Regions from separate parts of the Cytobacillus sp. Bva_UNVM-123 genome, predicted to be linked through region 1. Evidence: riboswitches for the same ligand, from Rfam matches in the RefSeq annotation. Region 1 holds a riboswitch; each other region holds the start of a gene.

Region 1 (10,928 bases):
ACTCATAATTCATAACATAGGCAGTGACTAGAACAGTCAAGATTACACTTTCGATTAGCATTGCTTTAAACAATGTTTTAAACAAAAGGAGATGTGTATCAAATACAGCCTGGGCTGGAAAGAGTTGCTTGTACTCCTTATTTTGCAACACTTCTTCATATCGATCCGTAAACTTACCATAATGACTTCTAATGAACTCTGCTGCTTTTCCATCAATTCCATACATCCAAATTTCCTTCTCGGCGATTTTAATCGGATCGTATGCCAAAAAATCCTCATCGATCTTTTGACTAGTAAAATAGTAAAATTCGAGCAAAGCGGTTTCATTAAAAAACTGTATTTCTTTTTCAGAAAATTTTTCGGGAAGATAGAAGGAGCCGTCTGTAAAAAACTCATTCATATTTTGATAAGACTTTGCTAGTACGGTAGTTGTCCCCTCATTTACCTTTTTCATCTTCGCTTCGTAATCATTTTTCATTTTTTCCAGCATTTCTTGATCAATTTCCGTTCCGTATTTAGCAGCAATTTCGTTTACATCGCGTAAATCATTTTGAATATAAGCATTTTCATAAATAAGAAAGGAATTGAAACCGATGAAGATGATAGTAAGCGCTATGATAATAGGAGATAGAAATGCTTTCCTTATTTCATACAGCAAAATCCTCATCATTCTTGTCCTACTTTTTCATCTTGATATTGATAAAGAAAGACATCTTCTAAAGCGGATTTCACTTGCTTCCATTTTGGGTCATCCATTTCGTCTGCAATAAAGCGAATATTCATTCTTCCATCTTCCTGTCTTTCAGAAAGGGATAAATACTTTTTACGAAATGGTTGAACATGTTCAAACTTCATTTCTGTTTCAAAAACCTTGCCTTCAAGCTGCTGGCAAATGGCTGAAATGCTATCTTTATAAAGCACCTGTTTATTCTTAATCATAATGATTTCATTCGCAATTGATTCAACATCTGAAACGATATGTGTGGATAAAATAACAATGCGGTCTCTTGCTAAATCAGATAGTAAATTTCTGAAACGCACACGTTCTTTCGGATCTAGTCCAGCTGTCGGCTCATCAAGAATAAGTATTTTTGGGTCATTAAGCATTGCCTGAGCAATACCAACTCGTTGGATCATCCCACCTGAAAATTTCCCCATTTTCTTTTTTATCGCATCCTCTAAAGCAACGAGCTTTAAAAGCTCAGGGATTCTTTCTTTTGCCTTTTGCTTAGATATCCCTTTCAACGCAGCTAAGTATTGTAAATATTGGTAGGGATTGTAGTTTTTATAGTAGCCAAATTGTTGAGGTAAATAGCCGATCAAATCCCGGTAACTTTCTCCCATCGTCATAATATTTTTACCTTCATATAAAATTTCGCCTTTTGTCGGATAGAGCAATGTTGTTAACATTTTAATTAAGGTTGTTTTCCCCGCACCGTTTGGAGCGAGTAACCCATAGACACCATTTGAGAATTCCAGCTGAATATTATTTAATACGGAAAAGTCTCCAAATTTCTTACTAACTCCATTCACTGTTAGCATATTCGTTTACTCCCCTTCTTTTATTTTGAATCATGAACTCTTTTAATTTTTTCACATATAGATAAGCTGATAGGCAAATAATGATTCCATACAAATACCACGGGACAGAAACAAGCATCTGATGATAAATAGATGAATCAAGAATGTGGAGTGCAGCATTAATCGCCACCCAGCCTAACAGCGCAGCAGCCTTTACTGCAAATGTTTTTAACACGGACAGCACATATAGAAACAGTAGAGAGAAAAGCAGCAGTGATGTTGTCGAAATCATAAAAGCTTGCACAAAATAGACAGAAGAAAACTTCAGTGCCAATGTGAACACCCATATCGTATTCAAGAGGAAACAAAACACACTAAATGCAAGCATGCGAAATGCCGCGATTTGATAGATGTTGTATTTACATGACATTTCAACTTCAAATGTCCCGTTTAGCTTACTTGTTATAAAAGAAAATAAGGAAAGAACAAAGTAAAGAAGCGGTGAAATAACCATAATAATGCTGTATAAACTTGTATAGTCATCAATAGTTTCTTGACCATTCATCGTAATCATATACATGATGATTGCCATCAAACATATAGCAGCCACAATCTCTTTATAATCTCTCAGAATGAAACGAATTCCGATCTGCTTGTACATATTTTTTAAAAGAGCAGAAAATGATTCTCTTTTTATCAACCCTTTTGCCACAATTACTTTTATTTCTTGTTCAATAATGTCATCACTCGGAAATTGAGTTTGGCTTTTTTCATGCATAATCATTAACCTCCTCTACCTCTTTCCTTATTAGCTTTAAACTACGATAATATTTCGTTTTTACGGTCGATTCAGGAATCTGTAATGACACAGCAATTTCTTGGAACGTATAATCCCCAAACAGCTTTAAACGCAATACTTGCTGATGAGATGTTTCCAATCCGTTTACTACTTCCATGACTGCTGCAAATTCTTCCTTTTGCAAAAGCATTTTCGTAAAATCCTTATTCTCTCCTATTTCCCTATCATCAAGTTCATCTGAAAGAATACGAAATTTGTAAGACCGAGAACGAAAATAATCAACAACCTTATAAGTCGCTATTTTATAAAGCCACGTCCGAAAACTCGCTCTCTTTCCTTCGAATTGATGTAATCCTTGAAGCATATTAATGAAAATTTCTTGTGCTAAATCGAGTGACTGCTCTTCGTCAAGAGTTTGTTTATAAACATAATGATAAATTTCTCGGTAATAGTAGGACACGAGCTCATTTGCAGCCGCTTCACTTCCTTTTTTCTTTATTTGTTTAATCAGCCTTAAGTCTCGGTCCATTATTCACCACTCATTTCCAGTCATCAAATCTGTTTTTATAAGCTTATATTTATATATTCGTTTATTTTCGATAAATAGTTTTGATTTATTGAGAAAAATTTTTACTTAAGGTGAATTATCCGTATTCCTAAGAAAAATACAAATTAAAACATAATAGACAAAACAAGTGATAACGGTTATCTTTATCACTCAATAGCTAAAAATTGACATATTTATGAAGTAGCAGGAAAAACGTTGATATAACTGCTTTTCAAAATCCCCTTTCATAAAAACTCCTTTTTTTTAAACCACTTGTTCATAAGTACGCCATATCTTTTTTACATGAATGTGAACTTTATCACATGCTTATTTCACACTTCCTTCGTAAATGGTACATTTTAAGTGTAGTAATTATCTTATTTTTTATTTTGAAAGGATGGGGTTTTATGTTTAACAAATTATTGCGTGAAAACAACATTGTCGCTGGAATTTTAACTGTTATTCGTATTTATTTAGGTTGGCATTGGCTTACAGCAGGTTGGGGGAAAATCACAGGTGGATTTGACGCAGGTGGATTTTTAGCAGGTGCAGTTGCAAACCCTGTTGCAAAAGGAGAAGCATTAGTATATCCGACATATGTTAAGTTTTTAGAATCTTTTGCTGTACCTAACGCTGAAGTATTCAACTTTCTTATTCCTTGGGGAGAATTCTTAGTAGGACTTGGTTTAATTCTAGGATGTTTAACAACTTACGCAGCTTTCTTCGCAATGGTTATGAACTTCTCTTTCTTATTTGCAGGTACAGTATCTAGTAACCCATTTGATATTATGCTAGCAATCTTCATCGCTGTTTCTGGTTATAATGCTGGTAAATTCGGTCTTGACCGCTATGTAACACCTTATTTAAGAAAATTATTCAATAAAGGAAAAGATAAAGGCCAAATTGTTTCAGCATAGATAGACAGATAAAATGAACCTTATGTAAAGAGGGGTGTTCCAAAAGTATAACTTTTAGGAGCCCCTCTTTTTTTTGTATGTTCCTATTTTTACTCTTAATCAAAAACTAAATTTGTTATAGTAACATGCAAATATGAAGTTTAATATGAGAAAAACAGCATTAACAATGCATTTTTTTCTTTTCAGTTTAACTTGCTTTTTCCTCGATACTTGCTTCATCCTTCCCTTTCGATAAAAACCATCCTCCTAAAGCAAGGAGAATCAGAACAGCATAGAACGTCATTTTCCATGCAGGCGATTCTGCAAAGCCTGTTGGTAAAATAGATAAAGCCTCATGAGATAATGTGTAAACTAATAATTTTACGCCGACCCAGCCAACGATAAGAAATGCAGCAACCTCTAGGCCAGGCTTTTTGTGTAATAATCGAACGAAAAAGTTAGCTGCAAAGCGCATAATGATTAATCCGATAAAGCCTCCAGCAAAAATCACAAGAAATTTTCCTCCATCAAGCCCGCCAATTTTCGGTAAGCCTGAGCTCGGCAATGCCATCGCTAAGGCAACTGCAGCTAGAATCGAATCGACCGCAAATGCGATATCAGCCATTTCCACTTTGAAAACAGTCATCCAGAAGCCTGATTTTTTCTTCTCTTCTTGTTGTTTTGCTGCATCTTCTCCCTTTTTCACCAATACTTTTCTAAAAATATGATTAAAGGCGATAAACAAAAGATAAAGAGCACCTATTGCTTGCACTTGCCAAATATCTACAAGGTATGAAATCGCAAACAAGGAGCCAAAACGGAAAATAAAGGCGCCAGCAAGACCATAAAACAAGGCTTTTCTACGTTCCTTTTCAGGAAGATGCTTGACCATAATTGCTAAAACGAGTGCATTATCTGCTGCTAAAAGTCCTTCTAATCCAACTAAGAGTAATAATACCCAGCCATATTCTAATAAAATTGAAAGTTCCATATCGTGTTATCCTCCATTCGTTTCATTGCCGTTTTAGTCTAACCTTCCATTGCTTGCCTTTATGCTCCGCCTAAGAACATCCCCTCCTTAAATTCAAAAAGACCTTTACCACTTGTTGGTAAAGGTCTAAAAAACAAATAAAGACCTCTACCTTCTTAGGTAAAGGTCTTGCTAACAACGTTATGTTGCCAACAAAGCCGAGAGATTGCACTCCGAAATGACGACTTTGTTGTTAAAGCTACTCCCCTTTAGGAGAACTATTCAACTATTTATATTTATATCATAATCGATAGCCCTAATCATTGTCAAAAGAAATTTTCTTTATTTTGCTTTAAGTATTCTGTCATCAATCCGCTTCTCAATTTTTTTTAACTGCGCACTATCCTGCATTATTTCTTCTTTATTTTTCTTAATTAAAGCGGATAACGTTAATCTTCTTCTCTTCATTGATAACCTCTCCCTTTGCTCTTTATTTTTCAAAAACCATATTCAACTATTCAAACACGATGGTCTTATTTCCATGAACAATTACTCTGTCTTCGATATGCCATGCAACCGCATCAGCAAGAACCATTCGTTCAATATGCTTACCAGCTGTCTTCAAATCATCAGCCGTATAGCGATGATTTACCCGCTGGACATCCTGTTGAATAATCGGTCCTTCATCAAGATCATTCGTTACGTAATGAGCTGTCGCCCCAATAAGCTTAACCCCTCTGTTAAATGCTCTTACATATGGATTAGCACCTACAAACGCTGGTAAAAAAGAGTGGTGAATGTTAATAATCTGATTTGGATAATGAGAAATAAAGTTAGGCGAAAGAATTTGCATATATCTGGCCAGCACGATAAAATCCACTTTTCCATCCAGTAATTCCAACACCTTTTTCTCAGCATCATGCTTCGTTTCATGTGTCAACGGAATATGAAAAAATGGGAGTCCATAGCTCTCCACTTCATCACTTAAATTTGCGTGATTGCTAATGACCACTGGAATATCTACAAGCAGCTCCTTCGATTTCCAGCGCCAGATAAGCTCTAACAAACAGTGATCCATTTTGGAAACAAAAATGGCCATTCTTTTTCTTTTCTCTGTACTGCTGAGCTGCCAATCCATCGCATGCTCATTCGCCAAAACTTGAAAATCTTGTTCAAGATTTTCAGAAGCGTGCTCAAATTCAATGCGCATAAAAAACCTTCCAGCATGAGGATCTGTCGTATGTTGATCAAAGCGGACAATATTCGCCTGATGTTCTAGTAAGAAGTTTGATACAGCTGAAATAATCCCTAGTTTTTCCGGACATGAAATTAATAAGACTGCTCTGCTTGATTGATTGTTAGTAGACATTGTCATCTCTCCGATCATGTTGTATGTTTTGCAAGGAAGAGTCTATTAAGCATGAATCGCATTCCCATCGACAGCTAAAGCTGCCTCCCCAATCGCTTCAGCTAATGTAGGATGTGGATGTATCGTTGATGCAATATCCTGCGCTGTTACACTTAAAACTTTTGCAAGTCCAGCTTCCGTAATCATGTTTGTCACATGAGGGCCAACCATATGTGCTCCAACAAGCTTATTCGTTTCCTCTTCTACAACTAGCTTCACAAAACCATCTGGTTCTCCCATAACAAGCGCCTTTCCAATTGCACGGAATGAAAATTTACCAGTCTTAACCTTTAGTCCTTGAACCTTTGCCTCATCTTCTGTCAGCCCAATACTAGCTACCTCTGGACTGCTGTAAATACATTTCGACACAAGTGTTGGATCTAGTGGAGTTGGGCTGTTTCCAGCAATATGCTCAATCGCAATCACTCCTTCATGTGAAGCAACATGAGCTAACTGCAAACCTCCAATGACATCACCAATTGCATATATGTTAGGCTCAGCAGTTTGATAATATTCATTTGTAACAATAAAACCACGATGTACATTGACAGTCGTATTCTCAAGACTAATGCCTTCAATATTTGGTGAGCGCCCAACAGATACTAATAGTTTGTCAGCTGAGAATTCTTTTTCTACTCCACGATGTTCAGCCTTAATTGACACTTGTTCCCCTTTTTCTAATGTTTCTGGAAGAACTTTAGCGCCCGTAACCATTTTTACCCCTTTTTTCTTCAATAAACGCTGTAATTCCTTTGAAATCTCTTTGTCCTCAGTTGGAATAATTTGCTCTGCATATTCAATGACCGTTACTTCTAAACCGAAATCTGCAAGCATAGACGCCCATTCAATTCCTATGACACCTCCACCGACGATAATCATTGATTTTGGCAGCTCCTCCATTTGCAGTGCCTCATCTGAAGTCATGACATATTTCCCATCTACTTCTAGTCTAGGAAGTGTCCTTGGTCTTGAACCTGTTGCAATGATAATATTTTTTGGATTGAGAATAACTTCATTCTCTCCATCATTTAACTGAACGGAGACATTCCTCGATTCTAAAATCCTGCCTTTTCCTTCATAAACATCAATTTTTCCTTTTTTCAATAAATGTTGGATTCCTCTAAATAAACGATCCGTTATTTCTTCTTTTCGAGCCTGAACTTTTGAAAAGTCAATACCTACTTCTGGTACGATGACTCCAAATACATCCGCTTTTTTTGTTGACGCATATACTTCGGCACTACGTAATAATGCTTTGCTCGGAATACACCCTGTATGAAGACACGTCCCACCTAGCTTCCCCTTTTCTACAACAGCCACTGACAATCCTAATTGGGATCCGCGAATAGCTGCAACATAACCACCTGTTCCCCCACCAATAATGACAACATCGTATTCTTTACCCAACTTCTTCTCCCCTTTGACTTTGATTCGCTCACTCTTATTTGCTATTTGCATCCCCTTTTCGCAAAATATCCAATTTTATATGTAAAAACCTTCACAAATTCTCGTATGTAATCATGATAAAGCTGTAGGCTATCATTTTTTCCACACAAAAAAGGACAGAAAGGGATCGCTAAATAATTACCCTTCTCTGTCCTTTTACCTGAGAGTTTACCCATATTTGATGTGGGAGCCCCTTTGGTGACGTGTAATTTAACACGCGCTCTCCAGAGATGCGTCCTTTTGTGGTTCTGTCTACCTGAGAGATTAGTCCCAAGGGTCTCTTTTTGGAACTTGCTCCTTCGGTGGCTGTTACACTTGCTCTCTCCCACAAAAGTCATCCGCCAATATAATTTTCACTAAATTTAGAATAATACTATAATTAATTAAAGTCAAGTAAAATAGCAGGAGCTAAGAAGGTTTTACTTTCATTTGAATCGTATAGCCTTTCCATCCCCTCACCCTACTTATATGAAGAATAGACTACTATTGCATATAGTTGTCCATTCCTAGAAATTGATGCTGAAACATACACATTCTAATAGCGTTATGATATTCACCATCCACAAAAAACTCATCAATTAATTCACCTTCGAAATGAAATCCAAGTTTTTGATAAATATGGATGGCTTTTTCATTATTTTTATCTACAATTAAATACAATTTATATAGATTTAATATGGAGAAAGCATAGTTCATTGCTAAACGAGTAGCATACTTTGCATAGCCATGTCCTTGATGCCTCGGATCAATAATAATTTGGAATTCTGCCCTCCGATGAATATAATCAATCTCCACTAATTCAACGAGCCCGACCATCTCACCAGTTTTCTCCACGATGAAACGCCGTTCTCCTTGATCATGTATATGCTTATCATATAGATCCTGCAATTCAACAAAGGCCTCATAAGGTTCCTCAAACCAATACGACATAATATTTGCGTTAATGTTGAGTTTATGGACAAACTGCAAATCTTCTCTTTCCAACGGTCTTAGCTTTACTACCTCACTCAATATGTTCAATCCTCCGAGTCATTCGCTAAATTTAATCTTTCTATTTATTATCGTGACAGAAGCTTATTTTATTCGAAAAATTGAAAAGTGAAGAACGATGTATGTATTGACGTGATTCTAAATATATATTAATATATTATCTTTGAGCGATTGCTCAACGTGGTTCGTAACCATCCCACGATAAAAAACTAAGGAGCGAATTAAATATGAAAATAAGAACACTTGTCGCCAATGGCATTTTGGCAGCATTATATATTGCTGTCACCATGTTAATCCAGCCATTTGGGTTTACGAATATCCAATTCAGGGTATCGGAAATGTTCAACCACCTCGTCGTATTTAATAAAAAATATATTTACGGCATGGTGTTAGGTGTATTTTTAGCAAATCTATTATTTTCGCCAATGCCTGCTTATGACATTATTTTTGGTGTCGGCCAAACGATTATTTCTTTACTCATCACGATTGTTTGTTGTCGCTTTATCAAAAATATTTGGCTGGGGATGGCTGTTAACACTATCGTCTTCACTTTTACGATGTTCCTTATTGCTCTTGAGCTATATCTTGTATTTGAATGGCCGTTCATGCTTACTTGGCTTACAACTGCAATTGGGGAATTTGTTGTAATGGGTGTTGGAATACCTGTCATGTATGCTTTAAATAAGCGAGTGAACTTTGATAAATTAATTGAAAAAGCTTAATTTGCTGCACATTAGAAAAACTTGGCATTCTGAGGGTACTTTCGAAGAAGGCTTAGTTTTTCTTATGCGGTGTTATTAGCAGTAATTTATTTGACTGTAATTTTACTTTAGTACGTTAATAAACTTAAACTTTCCTACTAGCTAAAAAGAGTTGGGACAACTTAAAGTCCCAACTCTTTTTTTTACTTTAATCATTACTGTTGTCCGCTGGTGACGGACAAAATAGGTGGTTTTGTCCACGAGCGGTGCCTGGCACCGGTTTAGACGGTGATAGGGGCGAAGAATTCATTGTAGAGTGCTTGAACTGCTCGTTTTTCGTCAATTTCCTTTACGCCAAACATCATGCTTACTTCTGAAGAACCTTGGTTAATCATTTCAATATTGACGCCTGCATTTGCTAATGCTTTAGACGCTCTCGCTGTTGTACCAATGTTGTGGCGCATCCCTTCTCCTACAACCATAATAAGTGCAATCCCACGATCGATGAGAACTTCATCCGTATGCAGCTCTGTTTCAATTCGCTGTTTAATTTCTTTTTCCATTTCAGAATCAAGCTGGTTTTCCCTTAATATGATTGAAATATCATCAATTCCTGAAGGCGTATGTTCATAGCTTAGTCCGAAGCCTTCTAATATTTCCAAGAGCTTGCGACCAAAGCCGATCTCTCGATTCATTAAGTATTTACTCACATAAATACTGCAAAAACCAGCTCCACTGGCAATTCCACTCACAGGGCCATTCATATGATCTCGTTCATTTACAATTCTTGTACCAGATGCAGTTGGATTATTCGTATTTTTAATGTGAACTGGAATTCCTGCCCTAAATGCTGGAACAAGTGCTTCATCATGCAGAACGGTGAACCCTGCATAGGAAAGCTCCCGCATTTCTCGATAGCTTAATTCTTTAATTTCTTTCGGATGATTGACGATAAACGGATTGACGGAATATACAGCATCTACATCTGTAAAGTTCTCATACAAGTCCGCTTTCACTCCATTTGCAAGTATAGAGCCTGTAATATCTGAGCCACTGCGGGAAAAGGTGAAAACATCTCCATCCTTACTATATCCGAAAAAACCAGGGAAAATGGTAAGGCCTGGTCGTTCGCGAAGCAAAAAAAGCTTATCATACGACTCTGGCAATACTTGTGCATTTCCAGGCTCGGCACTTACGAAAAGCCCAGCCTCCTTTGGATTCACATAATATGCCTCAACCCCACGCTTCCGAAAATAGGCTGCTACTAGCTTCGCATGATTATCTTCTCCAGCTGCTTTCATCGCATCCATAAAACGTTCAGGCTTACTTTTGTCTCTACTCAGCCTTTCTAATAGGTCCTGTTGGATCTCATTAATAATCGTTGGTGAGAGTGCTAATTCATCTGCAATCGCAGTATATCTTTCAAGAATTGACTGGAGCCTCTCTTCTGGATTTAGATTTAATAAACTCAGCTCCGTACACTCAATTAATAAATCTGTTACTTTTCTATCCTCAGCAAATCTTTTTCCAGGTGCCGAAACAACAATAATTTTCCGTTTAGGATCGGAAACAACAATCTGAAATACTTTCTCAATTTGTTGTCCAGAAGCTAGTGAGGACCCCCCAAACTTAACGACCTTCATTCACACA
Region 2 (10,928 bases), 1.2 Mb from region 1:
ATAAACCCTATTATACTTCCTGGTATTTGAAGATGAAGGAATCCTGATAATTTTCCCATTACATAAGTGAAACCACATAATAGGAGAATTTGAGTACATCCGATTAATAATTTCTTCATGCTGTTCACCTTTCTAAGTTGTTTTCCTTTCTAAGTGTACTGCTGAAAATGGGATAGGTAAAATAAAAAATCTGGATGCCAGCCATTCAAATTTTGTATGCAAGAAGGGTAAATAAATAGGCAAGATCATTTGAAGCAGAAGAATGTGTATTCTAATTGATAGTTTATGAGATAATAAGAAGCACAGAGGATTGATGGAAATTTTGAGAAAAGGGGCAAGGTGTGGTTCAATACAGAGCCACACCTTTAAAAAATGCACCGACTGACCACTAACTCCTGCCAGAAAGTCTTGACCGGAAATATTTCTATATTGTAGAGCTGGAAATCTCAATTATTTTTTTGTTGGAGGGAAGGGGGGTCAGTTACTTCTTCTTATCTGTTTAAGATGATCGTATTATTTGTGAAAAAGGCATGTAGATAGTGAGAGCTAATTCGCCGTCCTTTTCTTCGTAAACTTCAATGATTAACTCATCTTGCTTATGCCGATAGCCATTTTCCAAAATCCATTGATCCAATTTTGTGTAAAATTCACCCATTCGATTTCCATCGAAGATCGTTTCGAGCACCGCATATTCACCCGCTAAATGTAGAGCTTCCATATCATCGGGGATGTTCTTATTTTCTTCCTTTACAATTACTCCTGTATAGAAATAACCCGTATCGTGATGACGATCTTTTTTAGGCTCGTACACAATGACTCTTTTCGTTGTTACATTTGATAATTCATTTTCACGTCTCTGCATTTGTTGAACTTTATCAGGGATGATGGTAGGATACTCAGCAAAATTGGCCGTATGCTTTATTCCGATTATTTGAAAATCAACTTTTTCTAATTTCATTCTTTATCATCCTCCTTAAAATTCCATAATGACTCTACTGTTTTTTAACAGGAATGAACAGATCGATTTCATTTTCTGGATCAAAAGGTTTATATCGTTCATCCCATAACTCGGCATCATACCCAATTGGAAAGTAGCCATTGTCCATTAACCATTTGCCGTATAGGTAATCATATGTTTTGTGCAAATCTGCTTCGAGCCCTCGATGTGTATACTTTACATATAAATTCTCCTCTAGCGTATGGAGGATTGCTCCTTCTGGGATATTACTTGAATCAGATACTTCAAAACCAATAATTTGTGTGAATTTATCTACATTAGCATTGAAATTTTCTTTCATAGGGTATATTTGCACTAAATAAATGTGATCTCCGCTTTTATTTATAAATTGATCTGCGTTTTCTTGTAATTTTAATAGTGTTTTCTTACCTAGTCCTTCTTTTTCAATTTCTTGAAGATTTGCCTCAAAGTGATAGCCCATTACTTGAAATGAATTCAACTTTATAACTTTGGGTTCCAATGTTTACATCTCCTTTTTTCCTTTATTAAATAATCTCCCACTGCTTTTTGGTGATATTGCCTGGTGTAGTTAAGGGGGCTTATGATAGAACAATATTTCTATCCAATAGGTATGTTCGCCATTTGTCTAGTTTTTCCTTTTGATTTATCAGAAAATTAAAATTTATAAGGGGTTGCTGCTAGTTTCGTCGAATAAAAAAAGAAAGCAGCTAGATTAGTCTAGCTACTTCTCCATTCGACGTTTATTTTGTTTCTCTGTGTAATGTGTGCTTTTTTAGGCGAGGGGAGTATTTCATAAGCTCAATACGTTCGGGATTATTTCTTTTATTCTTAGTTGTAATATAATTGCGATCGCCTGTTTCTGTGCAGGCTAAAGTGATGTTTACTCTCATTATTTGACTCCTTTCATGACAATTTTTGTTAGGTGGGTCTTACAGGGTATTAATCTGCAGAGAACGGTGGGAGCGGATCCATGAATGTACTCCAGTCCATTTGCATTTCTTCATCTGTTAATAAACAGGCATCTAATGAATGTTCAATCTCCTCTCGGTTCATATCGATACCAATGAAAACTAGCTCATTCATGCGATCTCCAACAGTTTCATCCCAATTTTCCAAGAGCTCTGGTTCTTCTTGTAAAATTTGTTCTCTTTCCTCTTCAGGATAAGCAGCCAACCATTCCCCGGCACCTTGCAATATAATAGATGGTCCAGCTTGAGAGATTAATCCAGTCATGTCATTTCGAGTGGCAAGCCAAAAAAATCCTTTCGCACGAACAATGTCAGCTGGCCAATCATCAAGCCAGTTTGTCCATCGTTCCGGATGGAAAGGTCTTCTTCTTCGATAGACAAAAGAAGAAATCCCATACTCTTCTGTTTCTGGTATATGTTCTTCTGTTAATTCTTTTATCCATCCAGCCCCTTGGCTTGCATCTTCAAAATCAAATAAATGGGTATTTAAGATTTCATTAAGTGCTACTTGTCCATATGAGCTTTCAATCAATTTTGCATCTGGATTTAGCCTTTGCAAAACGGCTTTAAGTTCTTGAATGCTTTCTTCATCCACTAAATCAATTTTGTTCAAAATGATGACATTCGCAAATTCAATTTGATCAATTAATAAGTCCACCACTTCGCGGGTATCCATCTCATCTGTTGCTTGCTTTCTATCAAGCAGGCTCTCACCTGAAGCAAAATCATGCCAGAAACGATTCGCATCAACGACTGTGACCATCGTGTCTAGTCTGCAAAAATCAGATAAGTTTATTCCAAGGACATCATCGGCATATGTAAAGGTTTGAGCGACAGGAATAGGTTCTGAAATGCCAGTTGATTCAATTAAGATGTAATCAATATCTCCTGCCTGCACAAGCCTTTGTACTTCAATAATTAAGTCCTCTCTTAATGTACAGCAAATGCAGCCGTTTTGAAGCTCAACTAATTTCTCTTCCGTCCGAGAGAAGCCGCCTTGTTTAATCATAGATGCATCAATATTGACCTCGCTCATATCATTGACAATCACTGCAATTTTTTTATTCTCACGATTTGATAATACATGATTTAGTAATGTTGTTTTTCCTGAGCCTAAGTATCCACTTAAAACGGTAACGGGTAATTTGGTTAACATGTATTCACCTCAATTCATTAAACGTAATCATTACGATTTAAAAAGTATACTACGATACAAATAAGATGAATTTATATCGAAACTTTATTAGGAGGTATTAATTCGTTTAAGTTAAGTACATTTGATATAAAACGTAATGATTACGATTTATATTGTAGTACATTTTTTTTTAGAAAGCAAGAGAGGGTGTTTAATCAGTAAGTGTTCTGAAGGATAGTGAGTTCGAGCTACACTTGTTAAGTTTAGAAGTACGTGGATAGTTGCTAATCGTAATTTTAGTCGAATAAAAGTTTTTTCACCTACAAAGATACATTAAAATGGGCGACTGAATTTCAGTCGCCTAAAAAGAATTGTTAAAATATAAAAATAATGACTTATAATGAGCCAAGTGAACCTAATGAAGCAACGCCTATCCAAAATAATAATTTTAATCCAATCGAAACAGCACCTAAAATAATGGACGCAATAGACATCCCTCTTTTTACTGTGCTCTTCATTCCAATCGCACCAAAAATGATTGCTAATATTCCTAGAATATAAGGAATGAAAGGAATTAGATTTAATACAACACCAATTATACCTAAAACTAATCCAGCAACCGCTAATCCATTACCTTCTGCTTTTTGTACGATTACTGTTTGAGTTTGTTCATTATTCATTTTATTCACCCCTTTCCAAATTTGGTAGTTATATATATTTATAGGATATATTTACCACTATATTATAATTTAGAATTATTATTGGATTCTGTCAACAATTTTCGGGGTATTTTGACATATTATACATACAATTAATATTTTTAATGGGAGCGAAATAATAATGTTTTTTTAAAGGGATTTTCTGGTTGAACGTTCCCAATGTATTTGGTAAGATAAAGGAAATAAAATGGCTATGTGTGACTGGCGAAAACGGATAACCGTAAGGGAGCACATAGTGTCGTTGAGCCGATCGCCTGGGCAGAGGTAAGGGAATGATCCCTTGCCTCTTTATGCTATAAGGAGGAGATTTCACTTACCAAAAACTAAATATTGTAAATGCGACGATTGTTATGGGTGACACTATAGCAGGAGCAGCTTCTGGAGAGGGTGCAGAGATCTGCAGCGCCGAAGGGTTCAAAATCTCAGGCAAAAGGACAGAAGAATAACAAATACCATGTTCATTTGTTATTTTTGACGTCTGAAGGGATTGGAGACCACCAATCTCTTTTTTTATTAGATTATTAAAATTCATGGATAATAAAGAGGAGAAAATAACATGAACACAACGACTTTAAATAAAATAAAAACAATTAAAACGTTAAACAATATTGCAGAAAGCGGGTTAAATGTTTTCGGTAAGAATGATTATACACTCGATCATGAGAGCGATAACCCTGATGCGATCGTTGTTCGCAGCTTTAACATGCATGCAATGGAATTAGGTACTCAATTAAAGGCGATAGCACGGGCAGGAGTGGGTGTTAATAATATTCCAGTCGATACATGCACAGAAAGAGGAATAGTGGTTTTCAATACGCCTGGTGCCAATGCAAATGCAGTAAAGGAGCTTGTTTTAACTTCCTTAATGGCCTCATCTCGTAATCTTTTTGCTGGAGTAAGCTGGGTAAGGTCATTAGAAGGGGAAGGAGCCGAAATTTCTAAGCTCGTGGAAGCAGGGAAAAAACAATTTGTCGGAAAAGAAATTAAGGGAAAAACATTAGGTGTAATTGGTCTAGGTGCGATCGGTGCACTCGTCGCAAATGATGCGCTTGATTTAGATATGGAGGTAATTGGGTTTGACCCATTTATATCAGTTGATACAGCATGGAATTTATCCCGCAACATCCAGCGGGCAATGACGATCGATCAACTGTTTGCTAGAGCTGATTATATTACTGTACATGTACCGCTAACAGATGACACGAGGGGAATGTTTAATGCTGATGCCTTTAGTATTATGAAGCCTGACACTTATATTTTGAATTTTTCTCGCGGTGAGCTTGTCAATGAAGAGGATATGGCGAAGGCCCTTGAAAATGGGAAAATTGGCAAGTATATTACAGACTTCCCAAATGACACTGTATTGAAAATGAAAAATGTTGTTCCAATCCCACATCTTGGTGCGTCTACCGTAGAATCTGAGGAGAACTGTGCTATTATGGCAAGTCGTCAAGTGAAGGAATTTTTGGAAACTGGAAATATAAAAAACTCAGTGAACTTTCCTAACGCCTCTTTACCTTATACAGGAAAGTGTCGAATCACTGCTTTTCATCAAAACATACCAAATATGGTCGGCAAGATTACACTAGCTATCTCCAACTACCATTTAAATATTGCAGACATGATTAATAGGAGTCGAGGAGACTATGCTTATACGATTATTGATTTAGATGAAAAAATAAACGGCGATGTTATTCCTAGTTTAATGGAGAAAATCAATGACACTGAAGGCATGGTAACTGTACGGATTATTTAAAATTTATTTTTTTAGTTAAATCAATCCCCCACTCATTTCAAAGTAGCAAAATGGGTGGGGGATTTTTTGTGGGAAGGGCAAACCAGAGCAGGAAAGCAGTACGTCGATCAACTTAAACATTTCAATTTTTGGCGGCATCGATTATTCGTCTTTACTTTTTCCAACTAATAAGGTGACTTGTGCCAAAAAATTTATCCCTTGACAAATAGAAAGGAGGGCGTTACGATTGCGTGGAGAATTAAATAACCTCGTTAGGTGAGGCTCCTATGCAAACATAGGCCACTGCCCAGAAATATCGAAAGATGCCCATGGGTAGAACAGGAATTGCCGGATTAAGGCTTTTCATAATGTGGCTAAGAGTGAATGGATCACTCTTTACGGTGTATAGTGCTAAAACTCGACTAGGGGGAAATGTGAAAATACGAGTGCTTTTTTGTGTGCGTTCATTTAGACCCTCTAGGTATCCTGGAGGGTCTTTTAATTTTTTCTCAAGAAAGGAGGGGGTTAGGATGGATAGTCCCAGTATAACCGATTGTGATAGTAATTTTGTAAAACTTAAATCTGTTTCAATCAAGCAGATGAGGAGGACATTTCGATGTTTAAAATTTATCAAAGCGATGACAAAGGGCTGCTTCAAGAACAGTCTGAGATCTATCAGGGCTGCTGGATACATCTCACTGAACCATCAGAAGAAGAGATACAGTATATCGCAAGCCGCCATGGAATACCGGATGACTTTATCCGCGACTCCCTTGATTCTGATGAACGCTCCCGTATTAAAAAGAATGAAAATGGTTTAATGCTTATTATCAATGTACCGTTAGAAGTAGAAATTGGTGGAACTGAACCATTCCGTACAGTTCCAATCGGTATCATTCAAACGAACAATGTAATTGTTTCCATATGTCGGATTAATCATCCAATTTTACAGGAATTTAGTAAGCAATTTGTAAAGCCGATTTTTACAAATAGGAAAACATATTTAACTTTACAGATATTGCTTGTATCTGCGCATTATTATTTACATTCGTTAGATGATCTTAATCAAAAAATCATCGAAGCGGAAAAGAAGATACAAAAATCTATAAATAATCGTGAAGTGTATACTCTATTCAATATAAAAAAGAGTCTTGTTTTTTTTACAAAGGCACTTAAAGTCAATCGTATGATGATGCAGAAGCTTTCAAGAATGATAAATTTCGAAATGGATGAAGAAGTGGAAAAGCTAATGCAAGCTGCCATTATCGAAATGCAGCAAGCTCTTGATACATCTGAAATCTACAACGAAAATTTAGGGAATATGATGGATGCCTATTCGGCTGCGATTGAAATTAACTTAAGTGCTGTCGTGAAGGTATTAACAGCTTTAACAGTTATTTTTACGTTCCCGTTAGTAATAGCAAGTATATATGGGATGAACATCCCGTTGCCAGAACAGAATGGGGAGTACATCCTTGCCGTTCTTATGTCATTCTCAGCAATAATCATTTTAGCGACGGGCTGGATATTTTACAAAAAACGTCTATTTTAGACGGGGAAGCGAGGAAAACAAATGCTTACAATTTTTCAAAGTGGTCAATCTAACCGATTACAAACGGTATCCCATTTTGCCCATAATACGATACTCTATCTCGTAGACCCGACAGATGTCGAGATTTCTATAGTTTCGAATAAACTTAATATTCCAAAGGCCTTCTTCCATGAATCATTAGACATTCATGAAAGACCAAGGATTGAAAAAACCAATTCATCATCGCTTATCATTCTAAATGCCCCCATTGCGATGGATGAAGAACGGTTGTATGAAGCTGTGCCTTATCGAACACTGCCATTTGGAATCATTCATGTGGAAAATCATTTAGTGATTGTCGCTAAAGAAGACATTCCATTAATAAACGATGTAATTTCAGGGAAGCATGATTCTTTTCAAACCCATATGAAGACACGGGCGACATTATTGCTCTTTGAGGCAGTTGCACAGTCGTATCTCAATTTTCTCAAAACGATAACGGCACAAATCAGCCGCTTACAGGAAGAATTGAAAAAATCACATAATAATCGCGAGTTATTTGGATTGATTCACATTAATAAAAGTCTCGTTTACTTTTCAACATCTTTGCGTGCTATGCGCAATGTTTTTCGGCATCTTTCTAAAGGGAAAACTATTAATCTATTTGAGGAAGATGCGCAAATGCTTCACAGTGCATTAGTTGATCTTGAACAAGCTGCGGAAGTGACGGAAATGCGCAGCCTCAGTTTAAGTGGTTTGATGGATGCGTACGCTTGTATAATTCATAATAATCTCAACGGTGTTTTGAAAATCCTAACGACGCTTACAATCGTACTAATGATCCCGACAATGATTGCAAGTATTTTCTCAATGAACGTCCCCTTGCCTTATGAACAAGAACCATTCATGTTTATAGTAGTGATGGGGTTAATGGCTGCAATCAGTGGGGGTCTTATCTATGTATTTTATAAAACAAAATTTTTGCGATTTTAATAGACTGATGGCAGTAAACAAGAAAGGATGTGTGTTAACATGCTCGTTATTTATAAAAGTACATTAGAAGGAAAAATGGAGATGCAAGCAAATATTACTCATAACAGTTGGCTTCATCTTGTTAAGCCAACAGCAAATGAAATTGACTATGTAGTTGAAGAGCTTGCCATCCCAAGGGATTTTATAATTGATTCACTTGATCATGAAGAACGGCCGCGTATTGAGCAACGCGATGGGGCGATCATGATGGTCATTCATATCCCTTTTGATCGTGAAGATATTGAGAGTTCTCGTCAAGACGTGAAATATCGGACAATTCCCATGGGCATTATTCATACGAAAGATCATATGCTAACCATTTGCGGTGAAGAAGTACCTTTTTTGGTGGATTTTTTTAACAGCGAGATGAATGATTCCGCTACGCATATGAAAACGCGAAATACGTTAAATATATTAAATACAACTGCTCGTGCTTACATTCATTCTTCGGCAACGATTGAGCGTGAGATCGGATGGGCAGAGGCGGAGCTTGCTAAGTCATATCGTAATCGTGAGATGTATACACTTCTTAACTTGAATGAAAGTCTCATCTATATGGTAACCTCTTTGAAACAGATGAAATTTACGATGAAAAAAATCTTGCACGGGGACTATATTAAACGATATGAAGCGGATGCAGATGTTTTAGACGATGTACTTATCGAGTTAGAGCAAGCATATGAAGTAACGGAAATCAACCAGGCCAATTTAAATAATGTTATGGATGCATATGGAAATATGATCCAAAATAACGTAAACCAGGTACTTAAATTACTTGCGGCATTTACGATCATTTTGTCAGTACCAATGCTAATTGCTAGTATTTACGGGATGAATGTACCGATTCCATTCCAAGATAAGCCAAACGCATTTTTATTCGTAATTGTCGTTACGGTCGCTCTAATGGGTCTGTCTACTTTTGTTTTTTTCAAAAAACAATATTTTGCCCGATCATTTTTATAGACAGAGAAATAAAAGGGGGATTTCCACAAATGAAAATTCCCCTTTTTTTCTTAAAGTTCATTTATTTCGTATAGTTATCGAAATACCCTTGAATAAAGATAATCGGTGTTCCTTTATCACCACTACCAGAAGTTAAATCAGATAGCGAACCGATAAGGTCAGTAAGCTTTCTTGGTGTTGTTCCTTGTGCTTCCATCGAGCCGACAAGATCTGCTTCTTTATTATTAATAAATTCAGCAATCGCTTGTTTAAGCTCTTCACCTTTTAAGTTGGCAAAATTATTATCAGCAAGATATTTTAATTTTACTTCATTCGGCGTACCGTCAAGACCTGATGTGTAAGCAGGTGATACAACAGGGTCAGCAAGCTCCCAAATCTTACCGACAGGGTCTTTAAATGCGCCGTCTCCATAAACCATAACCTCAACATTTTTACCTGTTTTGTCTTTAAGCATTTGCTGAATTTTATCAACGATTGGCTGGCAATTGCGTGGGAAAAGCTTCACACTATCTTCAGTTGCTTTATTAGAACCGAGTAGCCCATATGCTTCATTACAGCCGCTTCCATCAATCGATTCTGCTAAAATATTATCAAGGCTATAAATTTTTTCGCCGCCATTTGCTTTTAAAATTCGCTTCGTTCTAAATCTCGTATGAATATCGCATGTAAGTACATTTTTCGTGTAGTCTAGAATCGTTTTTGGATTATTGGAGAAAATAACCTCACATTCAACCCCATATTCTTCTACTAACGATTTATAATAATCGATATAATCAACACCCGTAAAAGTATGCTTATTATAGCCAAAAAGATCGCGGAATTGTTTTTCTGATAGTACATCTGTCCAAGGATTAACGCCTTTTTCATCAAGCTCATCAATATCGACTAAGTGGTTGCCTACTTCGTCTGATGGATAGCTAAGCATAAGAACAATTTTCTTAGCTCCTTTTGCAATCCCACGAAGGCAGATAGCAAATCGATTTCGGCTTAAAATCGGGAAAATGACGCCAATTGTCTCATCGCCGAATTTTGCTTTGACATCTTGAGCAATATGATCAATTGTCGCATAATTTCCTTGCGCACGTGCAACAATCGATTCTGTTACAGTAACGATATCTTTATCATGAATATGAAAGCCCTCAACTTCAGATGCCTTTAACACACTATCAACTACGATTTCTTCAATATTGTCACCTTGATTGATAATTGGGCAACGAAGACCTCTAACAACAGTTCCAACGACTCTTTCCAATATAATCGCTCCTTAAACTAATCAAGTTAATTTTGATCACTACTTGTACTATACCTCGATTTAATGATATAAGTAAAATTAATATATCTAATGGTGGATATAAGAGGTGTTTATATGGTTAGCAAATTAGATTTATATAAAATTTTTTGTGTAGTGGGGAAAAATAAAAGCTTTTCCAAAGCAGCGAAAGAGCTGTATATGACACAGCCTGCTGTCAGTCAAGCAATCATGCAATTGGAAAAAGAATTAGATACGCGCCTATTTAATCGGACACCAAAAGGGGTGTCTCTAACAGATGAAGGTCATCTTCTTTTTGAATATGCCCAATCAGCTATTAAATTAATAGATGTTGGGGAAGAAAAGATTTTAGAATTTAAGAATTTAACAGCAGGAGAATTAAAGATTGGTGTAGGAGATACGATTTCCCGACATTATTTATTACCCTATTTAGAAATTTTCCATAATCGATATCCGAATATTAAGTTTAAGATTGAAAATGGAACAACCTTCGAGCTCTGTGCTCTTTTGAAGTCTGGGGAGGTCGATATTGCTATTTGCAACCTTCCAATCGAAGATTCCACGTTAGAAGTAAGACCTTGCTTTACTATACAAGA
Region 3 (10,928 bases), 2.2 Mb from region 1:
TGAATTCCACTTATATTCATATTTCTCGAAAAAATTACCGCAAGTACAGCATCTGTATTATCCGCCTCTAAATAAATTCGATTATGCTTTATATACACTTGGGACACACCTGCGATTTGCTCAAATTCCTCAACCGATAAATGAGAACTCGCTTGGAACGAAACCGTTTTTTTCGTTAGCTTTGCTTTAATTTCTTTTGGAGTTCCATCTTTAATGATGGAGCCATTATGAAACAATATAATTCTTTCGGCAACATCGTCCGCTTCCTGTAAATAATGAGTGGAAAAAATAATGGTTTTTCCCTGTTCTTTCAATTTTTGAACCGTTTCCCAAAACAATTTTCTCGATGCGATATCTAATCCGACAGTCGGCTCATCAAAAAATAACAAATCAGGGTTACCTGCCATTGCAAGTGCAAAACTAAGTCTGCGTTTTTGACCACCTGACAGCTTATGCGCTCGTTTATTTAAATCTTCTTCATTTAACCCCGTCATTTTAATTAATTCGTTAAATGAAACTGGATGAGGGTAATAACTTCTAAATAATTGAATAACTTCTCTTACCTTCAATCCATCTATAACACTGACCTCTTGAAGCATCGCTCCAATTCTTTCACGGACTTCCTTGTCTTTAGGAGCTTTATTAAAAATTTGCACATTCCCACTTGTAGGTTCTAGTAAACCGAGCATCATCATAATCGTTGTCGTTTTTCCAGCCCCGTTAGGGCCAAGAATGGCGACTACCTCACCTTTTTTAATCGAAAAAGAAACTTCGTCAACTGCCTTTTTATTTTTGAACTCTTTTGTCACATTATTTAATAAAACAATCGGTTCCATTTTTCCACCTCCGTCATAACTAACTTTATTTTAAAATGGAGGGAGAAATGGGGTTAGTAGATTATGTCACAACTATAAGATGACATTTGTCATTTTTTAATTACCCACTTCCCTTGTTAATAAAAAAAAGCGGCTAGCGCCGCTTCTACCTCTTAAAATTCCATTCATCTTGTTCATAACGTTCTTTCGCAATTTTAGTTACATAAGCCATCTCATCCACTGATAATTCATAAGGCTCAAGCTCAATATGAAGCCCTTCTTCAAAACCCTTTTTAAATGCTTCTTTTGCTTGTTCGAGTGTGACTCGTGTCTTACTAATTTCATTAATGGCAACCGCTTTATTTTTAAATGCTTTTTGCATCCGTTCCTTTACACGTTCATTTGGATAGTTAAATAAACTGAATAGTTTCTCCTCTTCAATATCGAGTAAAATGGATCCGTGTTGAAGAATGACACCCTTTTGTCTTGTTTGTGCACTACCTGCAACTTTCCGTCCCTCTACAACAAGCTCATACCAGCTCGGCGCATCAAAACAAACAGCGGAGCGAGGATTTTTCAATGACTCTCTCTCTTCAATCGTTTTCGGAACAGCGAAATATGCTTCCATCCCTAAATGATGGAATCCTTTTAAAATTCCTTCAGAAATAACACGATATGCCTCTGTGACCGATTGAGGCATATTTGGATGTTCCTCAGACACAATCACACTATATGTAAGCTCATGCTCGTGTAATACACCCCTTCCCCCTGTCGGTCGCCGGACAAAACCAAGCTTATGCTTCTTTACAGCTTCCATATTAATTTCTTTCTCAACCTTTTGAAAATACCCAATTGAAAGTGAGGGTGGATTCCAGCCATAAAAGCGAATGGTCGGAGGAAACTGTCCTTCACTATTCCAATCTAGCAATGCTTCATCAAGAGCCATATTGAAAGAAGGTGAACAATTACCTGAGTCAATAAAACGCCAAATTTCTTTTTTCATTAGAAAACCTCATTTGCATATTGATAAACTACTATTAATTGTAGCAAAATTTTTCAAAGAGGTCTCCTTTTCTAAAGTCATTTATCAAGGAAAAAGAAGATTTTCAACGGTTCTACTTTACTCATATGATTGAAGGCTTATATAATAGAGTAGGCGTAGTAAAGCGTGAAAGGAGAAAGACATATTGGATACACTTTATTTCCTGTTAATTATTATCGGGGCATTTCTTGTTTATACGATTGTAACTTGGCTATATCAGCGAAAAATCGTTAAAACACTAACAGAAGAACAATTTCGCGAGGGTTACCGTAAAGCCCAATTAATCGATGTTCGCGAACAAAATGAGTTTGACAACGGTCATATTCTCGGAGCGAGAAATATTCCACTTTCACAAATGAAAATGCGAATGAAAGAGCTTCGTCCCGACAAACCCGTTTATTTATATTGTCAAAGCGGTATGAGAAGTGGGAGAGCAGCACAATTTTTATATCGCAGAGGCTATAAAGACCTTTCACAACTCCAAGGCGGCTTTAAAAAATGGACTGGAAAAGTGAAAACAAAATAGCAAAAATGATCATGTTAAACCAATAGATGGTTTTGCTTTACGGTTACATTATTATTAAAAGAGTTGGGGGATTTCGATTTTACCCTTTATCAAACTTCGATTGAAATTCCGATAAATTTTCCAACCTTGCTAGATCATTTAAAAGCTTATAAGTAAATAAAAGCTGGAGAAGAAAATGAAATCTTTTTCTTCTCCAGCTTTATTTTTAAGTCTTATTGAACTCCCTTTTAGGGAGGTAATAAGATTATTGTTTTTGATAGCGAAGAATCGGCTTACGAGCAGCAAGTGTTTCATCAAGACGACCAACAACTGTATTATGTGGTGCTTCTTGAATGATTTCTGGATTCTCTTCTGCTTCCTTCGCAATTTGAAGCATAGCATCGATAAACGCATCGAGCGTTTCTTTCGATTCTGTCTCAGTCGGTTCAATCATCATACACTCTTCCACAATCAATGGGAAGTAGATTGTTGGTGGATGATAGCCGAAGTCTATGAGACGTTTAGCGATATCAAGAGCACGTACGCCGAGTTTCTTTTGACGATTTCCACTTAATACGAATTCATGCTTACAATGTCTATCAAATGGAAGGTCATAGGCATGCTGCAATCTTCTCATCATATAATTTGCATTTAATACTGCATATTCAGTTACAGCTTTTAAGCCGTCTGGTCCCATTGAACGAATATACGTATAGGCACGAACATTGATCCCGAAGTTTCCGTAATATGGCTTAACACGTCCAATGGATTGTGGACGGTCATAATCAAATACATATTTATCGCCTTGTTTCGTGATGACTGGTTTTGGAAGATAAGGAATAAAATCTGCCTTTACACCAACAGGACCTGAGCCTGGTCCGCCTCCGCCGTGTGGGCCAGTAAATGTTTTATGAAGATTCAGGTGAACAAGGTCAAATCCCATATCTCCTGGACGAACTTTAGACATAATTGCATTTAAGTTCGCTCCATCATAATACAGTTTTCCACCTACACCATGAACAATTTCAGCCATTTCAAGAATATGTTCTTCGAATAAACCGATTGTATTTGGGTTTGTCAACATTAGTGCTGCTGTATCTTCACCAACAACACGACGTAAATCCTCAATGTCAACAAGGCCATCTTTAGTCGATTTAACCGTAACGGTTTCAAAGCCCGCTACTGTTGCTGAAGCAGGGTTCGTACCATGTGCTGAGTCAGGAATGATGACCTTTGTCCGGTTAAAATCACCGTTTGCTTCATGGAAAGCACGGACCATCATTAAGGCTGTCCATTCTCCATGCGAGCCTGCTGCAGGCTGAAGGGTCACTTCATCCATACCAGTAATTTCAATTAAATGCTGTTGCAGGTCATACATAAGTTCTAATGCACCTTGAACACTGCTTTCATCTTGCAAAGGATGCAAGTGAGCAAATCCATTATAACGCGCTACATTTTCATTAATCTTCGGATTATATTTCATTGTACATGAACCTAATGGATAGAAGACTGAGTCAATACCAATATTACGTTTAGAAAGTGCAGTGTAATGACGCATAATATCTAGCTCAGAAACTTCTGGAAGCTCTGGTTCTTCCACTCTGAAATATCCCTCTGGAATTAGCTCATTAATATCAGTTTCCGGAACATCCATTTCCGGGAGACTAAACCCAATGCGACCAGGTTTGCTTAATTCAAAAATGAGTGCTTGATCGTCCTTATGCATGGTACTCCCCCATTTCTTTAACAAATGTATCGATTTCTTCCTTCGTTCTTAATTCTGTAACGGCAACGAGCATATGATTTTTTAAATCGGAATAATCTCGGCCTAAATCATAACCACCAATGATTCCTTTTTCAAGAAGCTTTACATTTACTTCTTTAACAGGGGCATTTAATTTTACAACAAATTCATTGAAAGAATGGCCATCAAAGACAATCTCAAACCCGTTTTCTTTGAATTGTTTTTTCGCATAATTCGCTTTTTGAAAATTCGCAAGCGCCATTTCCTTGACACCTTTTTTACCTAATGCTGTCATTGCGACAGATGCAGCTAAAGCCGTAAGGGCTTGGTTTGAACAAATATTAGAAGTCGCTTTTTCTCTACGAATATGCTGCTCACGAGCTTGCAATGTTAAAACGAAGCCACGGCGGCCTTCCTCATCAACCGTTTGACCAATAAGACGACCCGGTACTTTTCGTACTAATTTATTTGTTACAGCAAAATACCCGCAATGTGGTCCACCAAATGCAGTTGGAATGCCAAATACTTGTACATCACCAACGACTACATCCGCTCCAAATTTCCCTGGTGGTGTTAGTGCACCTAGTGCAAGTGGATTACTTGAAACAACAAACATGGATTTATGTGCATGAATGATTTCCTCAAGCTCTTTTAATGGCTCGATTCTACCTAAGAAGTTCGGATATTGTACAATAACCGCAGCAACATCTTCATTAATCAATTCTTTAAGAGCCTCAACATCTGTAACTCCTTCTTTTTGAGGAATTTCAACAACTTCAATGTATTGACCCTTCGCATAAGTTTTCAAAACTTCCTTAGACTCAGGATGAACTGTAGTTGATATTAACACCTTTTTGCGGCGAGTATGTCCTGCACTTAACATGGCAGCTTCGGCTAAAGCGGTGCCGCCATCATACATAGAAGCATTCGCAACTTCCATACCTGTCAGCTCACAAACCATCGTTTGAAATTCAAAAATGGCTTGTAGCTCCCCTTGGGAAACTTCAGGCTGATATGGTGTATATGCTGTATAAAACTCTGAACGGGATAGAACATGATCGACTATGACTGGCATATAATGATCATAAACACCTGCTCCTAAAAAAGAAGTGTTGTTTTTTAAATCTGCATTTTTTTGAGCCAATCCAGCTAATTCTTTCATTAGCGCAGATTCTGTTGCTGCTGGTTTAATATTGTATTCGCCTTTAAACCTTACTCGTTCAGGAATATCATTGAATAACTCATCAACTGAGTTCACACCGATAACATCGAGCATCTCTTTCTTATCTGACTCAGTCAGCGGTAAATAACGATGTTTCATCATATAATCTCCCCCTTTTATTATTTTTCTCTTTTATAGAAAGGTGTAGGTGCCACAATTGCTTTTAGGCGCTTTCCACGAATTTCTACTTCCACTTCATTTCCAATATTTGTATATTTCGTATTCAATAGAGCTAATCCAATATTTTTCTTCAATGTTGGTGATTGTGTACCTGTTGTCACTTCTCCGATCTTCTCTTCACCTATGAAAACAGGATAGCCATGACGAGGAATTCCACGATCAATCATTTCAATACCAGCTATCTTTCGATTTAAACCATTTTCTTTTTGGCTTAACAATACTTCTTTTCCGATAAAGTTAGCATCTTTATTTACTTTAACCGCAAAGCCAATACCCGCTTCTAACGGTGTAATATCTTGAGAAATTTCTTGGCCATAAAGGACAAGATTTGCTTCAAATCGGAGCGTATCACGAGCACCTAAACCACATGGAATGACTCCTTCCTCTTGCCCAGCTTCTAAAATATCCTTCCAAATGGAAACAATGTCCTCGTTACCACAATAAATTTCAAAGCCGTCTTCACCTGTGTAGCCAGTTCTAGACACGAGTGCCTTTCTACCATTTAAATCTACATCATTTTGGAATTTAAAAAATCCGATATTTGCTAAGTTTGTTTCACTAGCCAGCTTTTGAAGCACCCGCTCAGCTAATGGACCTTGGATGGCAACTTGAGCTGTTTTATCAGAAATATTTTCAATTTGTACATCGCCTTCAAGATGGTCACTTAGCCATTTATAGTCTTTTTCAATATTTGAAGCATTTACAACTAATAAATAATGATCATCTGCATACTTATAGACGAGCAAATCATCTACTGTTCCGCCATTTTCATAACTCATAGCCGTATACAGGACACCGAATTCTTTTAATTTTGAGATGTCATTCGTCATCATTTTTTGAAGATATTGAAAGCTGTCTGGCCCCTTTACAACAATCTCACCCATGTGAGACACATCAAATAATCCAGCTTTCGTGCGAACTGCTTCATGTTCCTCTTTAATGCTTGAAAACTGAACAGGCAGATCCCAGCCCCCAAAGTCAATCGTTTTCGCACCATGGTCTTTATATACATCAAACAATGGTGTACGTTTTAACTGTGACATTTACTCATCCCCCTTTTATCCTTTGTAAAGCTTAGAAATTCGCCAATAGAAAGGAGCTCTTCATAAGAAAAGGACAGAAAACCCCCTCTAAAAATGAGAAGATCTCTGTCCTTGCACCTGAAAGTTTACCGTTAAACGGCTTTCCCCTTTGGTGGCCCCTTTTTGAATAGAATCGATCATTTGAAGCTCACAAGCTTATCAAGCTTCAAAATTCACACTTTCAGAAAAAAAGAGCACTCTCCAGAGCTACGTCAAACAAGAGTTCTTTTGCCTGAGAGATTCACAATTTCATTGCTTGCTCCTTCGGCGCTACATAAGTAGTCTCTCCCCTTGTCATCATCCGCATTTATAAAATTTTCCAAGTTGGTTCATACTAAGAAAAAATAGCATTTAATAGGACTACATAATCAACTAGTTTCCAAAACAGATTGTTACATAAGCCCTGCTGGTAAAACAAAATGGAAAATCATTATCGTTAAACGATAAACAAATGAATGTGGCAAATTTCAAAACTTTCAAAGCTATTCTAATCCTACCATTAGAATTGCTTTTGAGCAAGGAGTTGTTTTCATGCCTGTACAGATCAAATTTGAGTCCCTCTGGCAAAACGATTTTTTAAAACGGACAGAGGAGGATGGGCCTTGGGGATGTTGGGAACTTTATAAGTTAACAATGGAGGCAGAAAGTCATACGATCATTCCTGAATTTGAGGGATTACAAGCCCCAAAGCATTTATCAGGACTTACGCCTTTGCCACATCAATTGGAAGTGGCAAAGCAAGTTGTCGAAAACATGAATGGAAAGGCAATTCTCGCTGATGAAGTCGGATTAGGAAAAACGATTGAAGCTGGATTGATCTTAAAAGAGTATATGATTCGCGGACTTGTAAAAAAAGTATTGATACTTGTACCCGCTTCACTCGTTACACAATGGGCCTTTGAGCTAAACACGAAATTCTTCATCCCTGCGGTCATACAGCGAAAAAGCTATGTTTGGGATCAATGTGATGTCGTCATATCTTCAATCGATACAGCTAAACGCAATCCCCATCGCGATATTATTTATAAACAAGACTATGATTTAATTATTATTGATGAGGCACATAAACTGAAAAATAATAAAACGAAAAACTATGAGTTCGTTCAAAACTTAAAAAAGAAATTTTGCTTATTATTAACTGCAACACCTATTCAAAATCGGATTAGCGAGATTTTCAATTTAGTCTCTCTCCTAAAGCCCGGTCATTTAGGGAGTGAATCCGTTTTCTACGAGAAATATCACAAGGATTCACGAAGCTTAAATGATGATGAGCGTTTAAAAGCACTTGTGAATAAAGTAATGATTCGAAATCGTCGAGAGGATACAGGCATCCAATGGAAAAAACGGACGGTCGAAACGATTCCAATCGATTTTTCCCCTGAGGAACGAGCATTATATACCGCTATTTTAAGCCTGCGTGGAGATGAAAATTGGCAAAGCTCAAGTTCATTTTCAATCATGACCCTTCAGAGGGAGGCATGCAGCAGTAGAGAAGCTGTTTTTTTTACATTAAAAAATATGCTCGCTCGAAAAGAAAATCCAACGAAACAATTCGAAAAAAAAATCCATGATTTAATGGCAATCATCGAAACCGTACAAAAAAATTCAAAAGCCGTGAAAGCACTTGAACTAATTAAACAAATTAATGATAAAGTGATTATTTTCACCGAATATCGTGCTACACAAATGTATTTGCAATGGTTTCTGAAACAGCATAATATTACATCTGTTCCTTTTCGAGGTGGTTTTAAAAGAGGAAAAAAAGATTGGATGAGAGAGTTGTTCCAGAAGAATGCCCAAGTTCTGATTGCAACTGAAGCTGGTGGCGAAGGGATTAACTTGCAATTTTGCAATCATATTATTAATTTTGATCTGCCATGGAATCCAATGAGGCTGGAACAAAGAATTGGTCGTATTCATCGCCTTGGTCAAGAAAAGGATGTGCATATTTTTAACTTTGCCACTAAAGATACTGTTGAAGAGCATATTTTAAAATTACTATACGAGAAAATTCATCTTTTTGAAAAAGTAATAGGTGATTTAGATGATATTCTAACAAAACTTGATTTCGGAAATTTTGAAGACTATTTAGTTGATATTTTCGGTAATTCCAGTTCTGAAGGCGAAATGAAAATTAAGATGGACAATTTAACGGCCATGATTCAATTTGCTGAAGAGCTAAGGGAAGGTGAGATGAATGCAGCAACAGGAAATTCATAATTTTCTCGAACGATACTTTCAAGCAAATGGCTGTACAATCATCCATAATGGTCCAGGATTTCTATCGGTAGAATTAACGATTGACTTAGATAAAGAACTGATGAATCGCCCGTTTTATTGGCATTATTTAGAGAAAACTGGTGGCACTCCAAATCCAATGAGCCTTACGCTCATTACAGAGCCTAATTTAGCTCCAAAAGACTTAAAAGGAGAAATTATTCACTTCGGCTCCCCTAGATTGCACCAAATTTTCGCTTCAACACGAAAGCTTGCCGGTTTTATTCGCTTATATGAAGAGCAGCAGCGCTCTCCTGTCACGCAAACCTCGTTAAAACCATGGCTTGGGATGAATATCCGCATTTCTTATCAAAGTGACAGAAAGCGAGATGTACTTAAATCAATCGGTTTACAACTAATTAATGGGCAAATGATTGAAAACTTTCATGATAAGCTACTAGAATTAAAGCTTACTCGAAAAATTCCAGATTACTCCTTTACCATCTCGCCTCTCATCATGCCAAAAAGCGGGATGTTAAGAGTGGAGAAATTTCTTAAAGAGCAGCTTGAGTTAGAGGATCATTCTTGGGCAGAGGCTGCAAGAGCAAGATGGGATAAAGATTTAACACTGCTTGAACATTTTTATGAAGAGCTGGACGAAAAAGGAGAAGTTTATGAGATTGAAAAAGCCGCATTGAAAGAGCAGTATGAACCCAAAATTTCAATTTCAATTGTCAATGGTGGATTATTTTATTTAACAGATTTGGCTATTTAATAAGAAAAGGGTAAGTGCCTTGGTCAAGCGCTGGGGCTAGACATTCATCCAACTTCAAAAATTTTATGCTTTCTTATTAAAAATAAAAAAGCTAAACTCCTTCGGAACAAACAATCTGTTCCGAAGGAGCTTAGCAAAGCAGCTTAGCTTGAAAATATTTAATTCCTACTTTATATAGGTCTCTTCTTTCTGTACTTCCTTTTAACTTGATCGTAAAAAATATATGGAAGAATCCCAAACCATTTTAACAGAAAGGGTTCTTTCATTTCCTTTTTCTCGATATGTTGCCGTTTTCGCTCTTCCTTTGGCTGGTCAATATATTTGATAACCGTTTGTGTAATATATTTAACATAATCATTTGTATTCAATGATTACACCTCATTCCCCACAATGCTGTTTCAACTTAAAGTATGCCCTGCTAGGAAAGTTTTAAACAATGTACGATTTCTCTAACGATGTCGACAACTTCTTTTCCTGATGTATCAATAACGTAGTCAGCCGTTTCCTGATAAAACGTCATTCTCTCTTCATATAGCTTTTTAATTTTTTGCTCTTTATCACCTTTTAATAATGGGCGAGATTCATCTTGTTCAAGTCTCATCAATATTTCTTCAGGAGTAGCAAACAGGAAAAACACATTGCCTTTTTCTTTGAGGAGCTTCCGATTTTCTTCTCTTGTCACAACTCCTCCCCCAGTGGTAATGATCGTATTTTCACTGTGAAGGTTTTGAAGCATTTTTGTTTCCAGCATACGAAAATACGCTTCACCATCCTGCTCAAAAATGGTGTTAATACTTTTTTCCTCTTGTAATTCAATTTCTGCATCCATATCCAAAACTGGGAATGCTAAATATTCCCCTAATTCTTTCCCAATTGTCGTTTTTCCAGCTCCCATAAATCCGATTAAAAAGATCGATTTCATATCATTTCCCCTGTTTAGTTTTTTTCAATCCATTTTATCATCTTCCCTACTTCTTTGTCATAATAGCCGAAACCTAATACGATTGGTAAATCCTCCATTCGTAAATTAAATGAAACTTTAAATTGATTATCAGTAAGTTTTTCAACTCCATATTCAACCTCCCCATCCGTGAATATGAGATTTCCAGTCGGTAGAGCATTCTCATCTAGCTGCTGCATTTCGTTTTCCACATGAATGACAGAGCATAAGAAATAATACTCTTGTTTAAAAACGGTCTCAGCTTCTCTATATAACCGTTTCTCAGCTAAAAATTGTTCTATATACACTGTTAATAAAACAGAAAAAAGAAGAATCACGCAAAACGTAAGTGGATAGGTAAACCCTTTTTCATTACGGATCATGGGATTTATCCAATTCAAGATAG

Evidence for each region. Region 1 has a riboswitch for glycine ahead of lpdA (dihydrolipoyl dehydrogenase). Riboswitches for the same ligand answer to the same signal wherever they lie in the genome.
Region 2: it holds a riboswitch for glycine, as region 1 does, so the genes downstream of both, KDN24_RS25800 (phosphoglycerate dehydrogenase) here and lpdA (dihydrolipoyl dehydrogenase) in region 1, are expected to answer to the same signal.
Region 3: it holds a riboswitch for glycine, as region 1 does, so the genes downstream of both, gcvT (glycine cleavage system aminomethyltransferase GcvT) here and lpdA (dihydrolipoyl dehydrogenase) in region 1, are expected to answer to the same signal.

The regions. Positions count from the first base shown of each region.
Region 1 covers NZ_CM177772.1:1,128,080-1,139,007, reverse strand. Annotated here, with positions in the region: gene KDN24_RS05495 (hypothetical protein) at 1-670, opposite strand, end outside; gene KDN24_RS05490 (ABC transporter ATP-binding protein) at 667-1,542, opposite strand; gene KDN24_RS05485 (hypothetical protein) at 1,520-2,299, opposite strand; gene KDN24_RS05480 (RNA polymerase sigma factor) at 2,292-2,849, opposite strand; gene KDN24_RS05475 (DoxX family protein) at 3,275-3,784, shown strand; gene KDN24_RS05470 (MeeY/MeeF family manganese export membrane protein) at 3,972-4,754, opposite strand; gene KDN24_RS05465 (FbpB family small basic protein) at 5,076-5,201, opposite strand; gene purU (formyltetrahydrofolate deformylase) at 5,248-6,102, opposite strand; gene lpdA (dihydrolipoyl dehydrogenase) at 6,148-7,548, opposite strand; glycine riboswitch at 7,821-7,925, opposite strand; gene speG (spermidine N1-acetyltransferase) at 8,071-8,598, opposite strand; PreQ1 riboswitch class I at 8,752-8,796, shown strand; gene KDN24_RS05445 (QueT transporter family protein) at 8,805-9,299, shown strand; gene KDN24_RS05440 (aspartate kinase) at 9,560-10,921, opposite strand.
Region 2 covers NZ_CM177772.1:5,089,954-5,100,881, reverse strand. Annotated here, with positions in the region: gene KDN24_RS25830 (CidA/LrgA family protein) at 1-119, opposite strand, end outside; gene KDN24_RS25825 (GyrI-like domain-containing protein) at 500-958, opposite strand; gene KDN24_RS25820 (GyrI-like domain-containing protein) at 993-1,478, opposite strand; gene rpmG (50S ribosomal protein L33) at 1,720-1,869, opposite strand; gene KDN24_RS25810 (GTP-binding protein) at 1,919-3,103, opposite strand; gene KDN24_RS25805 (DUF4190 domain-containing protein) at 3,478-3,762, opposite strand; ZMP/ZTP riboswitch at 3,989-4,068, shown strand; glycine riboswitch at 4,170-4,249, shown strand; gene KDN24_RS25800 (phosphoglycerate dehydrogenase) at 4,358-5,557, shown strand; M-box (ykoK) riboswitch at 5,798-5,972, shown strand; gene KDN24_RS25795 (magnesium transporter CorA family protein) at 6,153-7,088, shown strand; gene KDN24_RS25790 (magnesium transporter CorA family protein) at 7,110-8,060, shown strand; gene KDN24_RS25785 (magnesium transporter CorA family protein) at 8,100-9,062, shown strand; gene KDN24_RS25780 (coenzyme F420-0:L-glutamate ligase) at 9,124-10,314, opposite strand; gene KDN24_RS25775 (LysR family transcriptional regulator) at 10,429-10,928, shown strand, end outside.
Region 3 covers NZ_CM177772.1:3,336,298-3,347,225, forward strand. Annotated here, with positions in the region: gene KDN24_RS17130 (ABC transporter ATP-binding protein) at 1-836, opposite strand, end outside; gene lipM (octanoyltransferase LipM) at 982-1,818, opposite strand; gene KDN24_RS17140 (rhodanese-like domain-containing protein) at 2,003-2,383, shown strand; gene gcvPB (aminomethyl-transferring glycine dehydrogenase subunit GcvPB) at 2,628-4,088, opposite strand; gene gcvPA (aminomethyl-transferring glycine dehydrogenase subunit GcvPA) at 4,081-5,427, opposite strand; gene gcvT (glycine cleavage system aminomethyltransferase GcvT) at 5,448-6,551, opposite strand; glycine riboswitch at 6,801-6,891, opposite strand; gene KDN24_RS17160 (DEAD/DEAH box helicase) at 7,122-8,810, shown strand; gene KDN24_RS17165 (YqhG family protein) at 8,788-9,582, shown strand; gene KDN24_RS17170 (YqzE family protein) at 9,753-9,950, opposite strand; gene KDN24_RS17175 (shikimate kinase) at 10,001-10,504, opposite strand; gene comGG (competence type IV pilus minor pilin ComGG) at 10,519-10,905, opposite strand; gene comGF (competence type IV pilus minor pilin ComGF) at 10,895-10,928, opposite strand, start outside.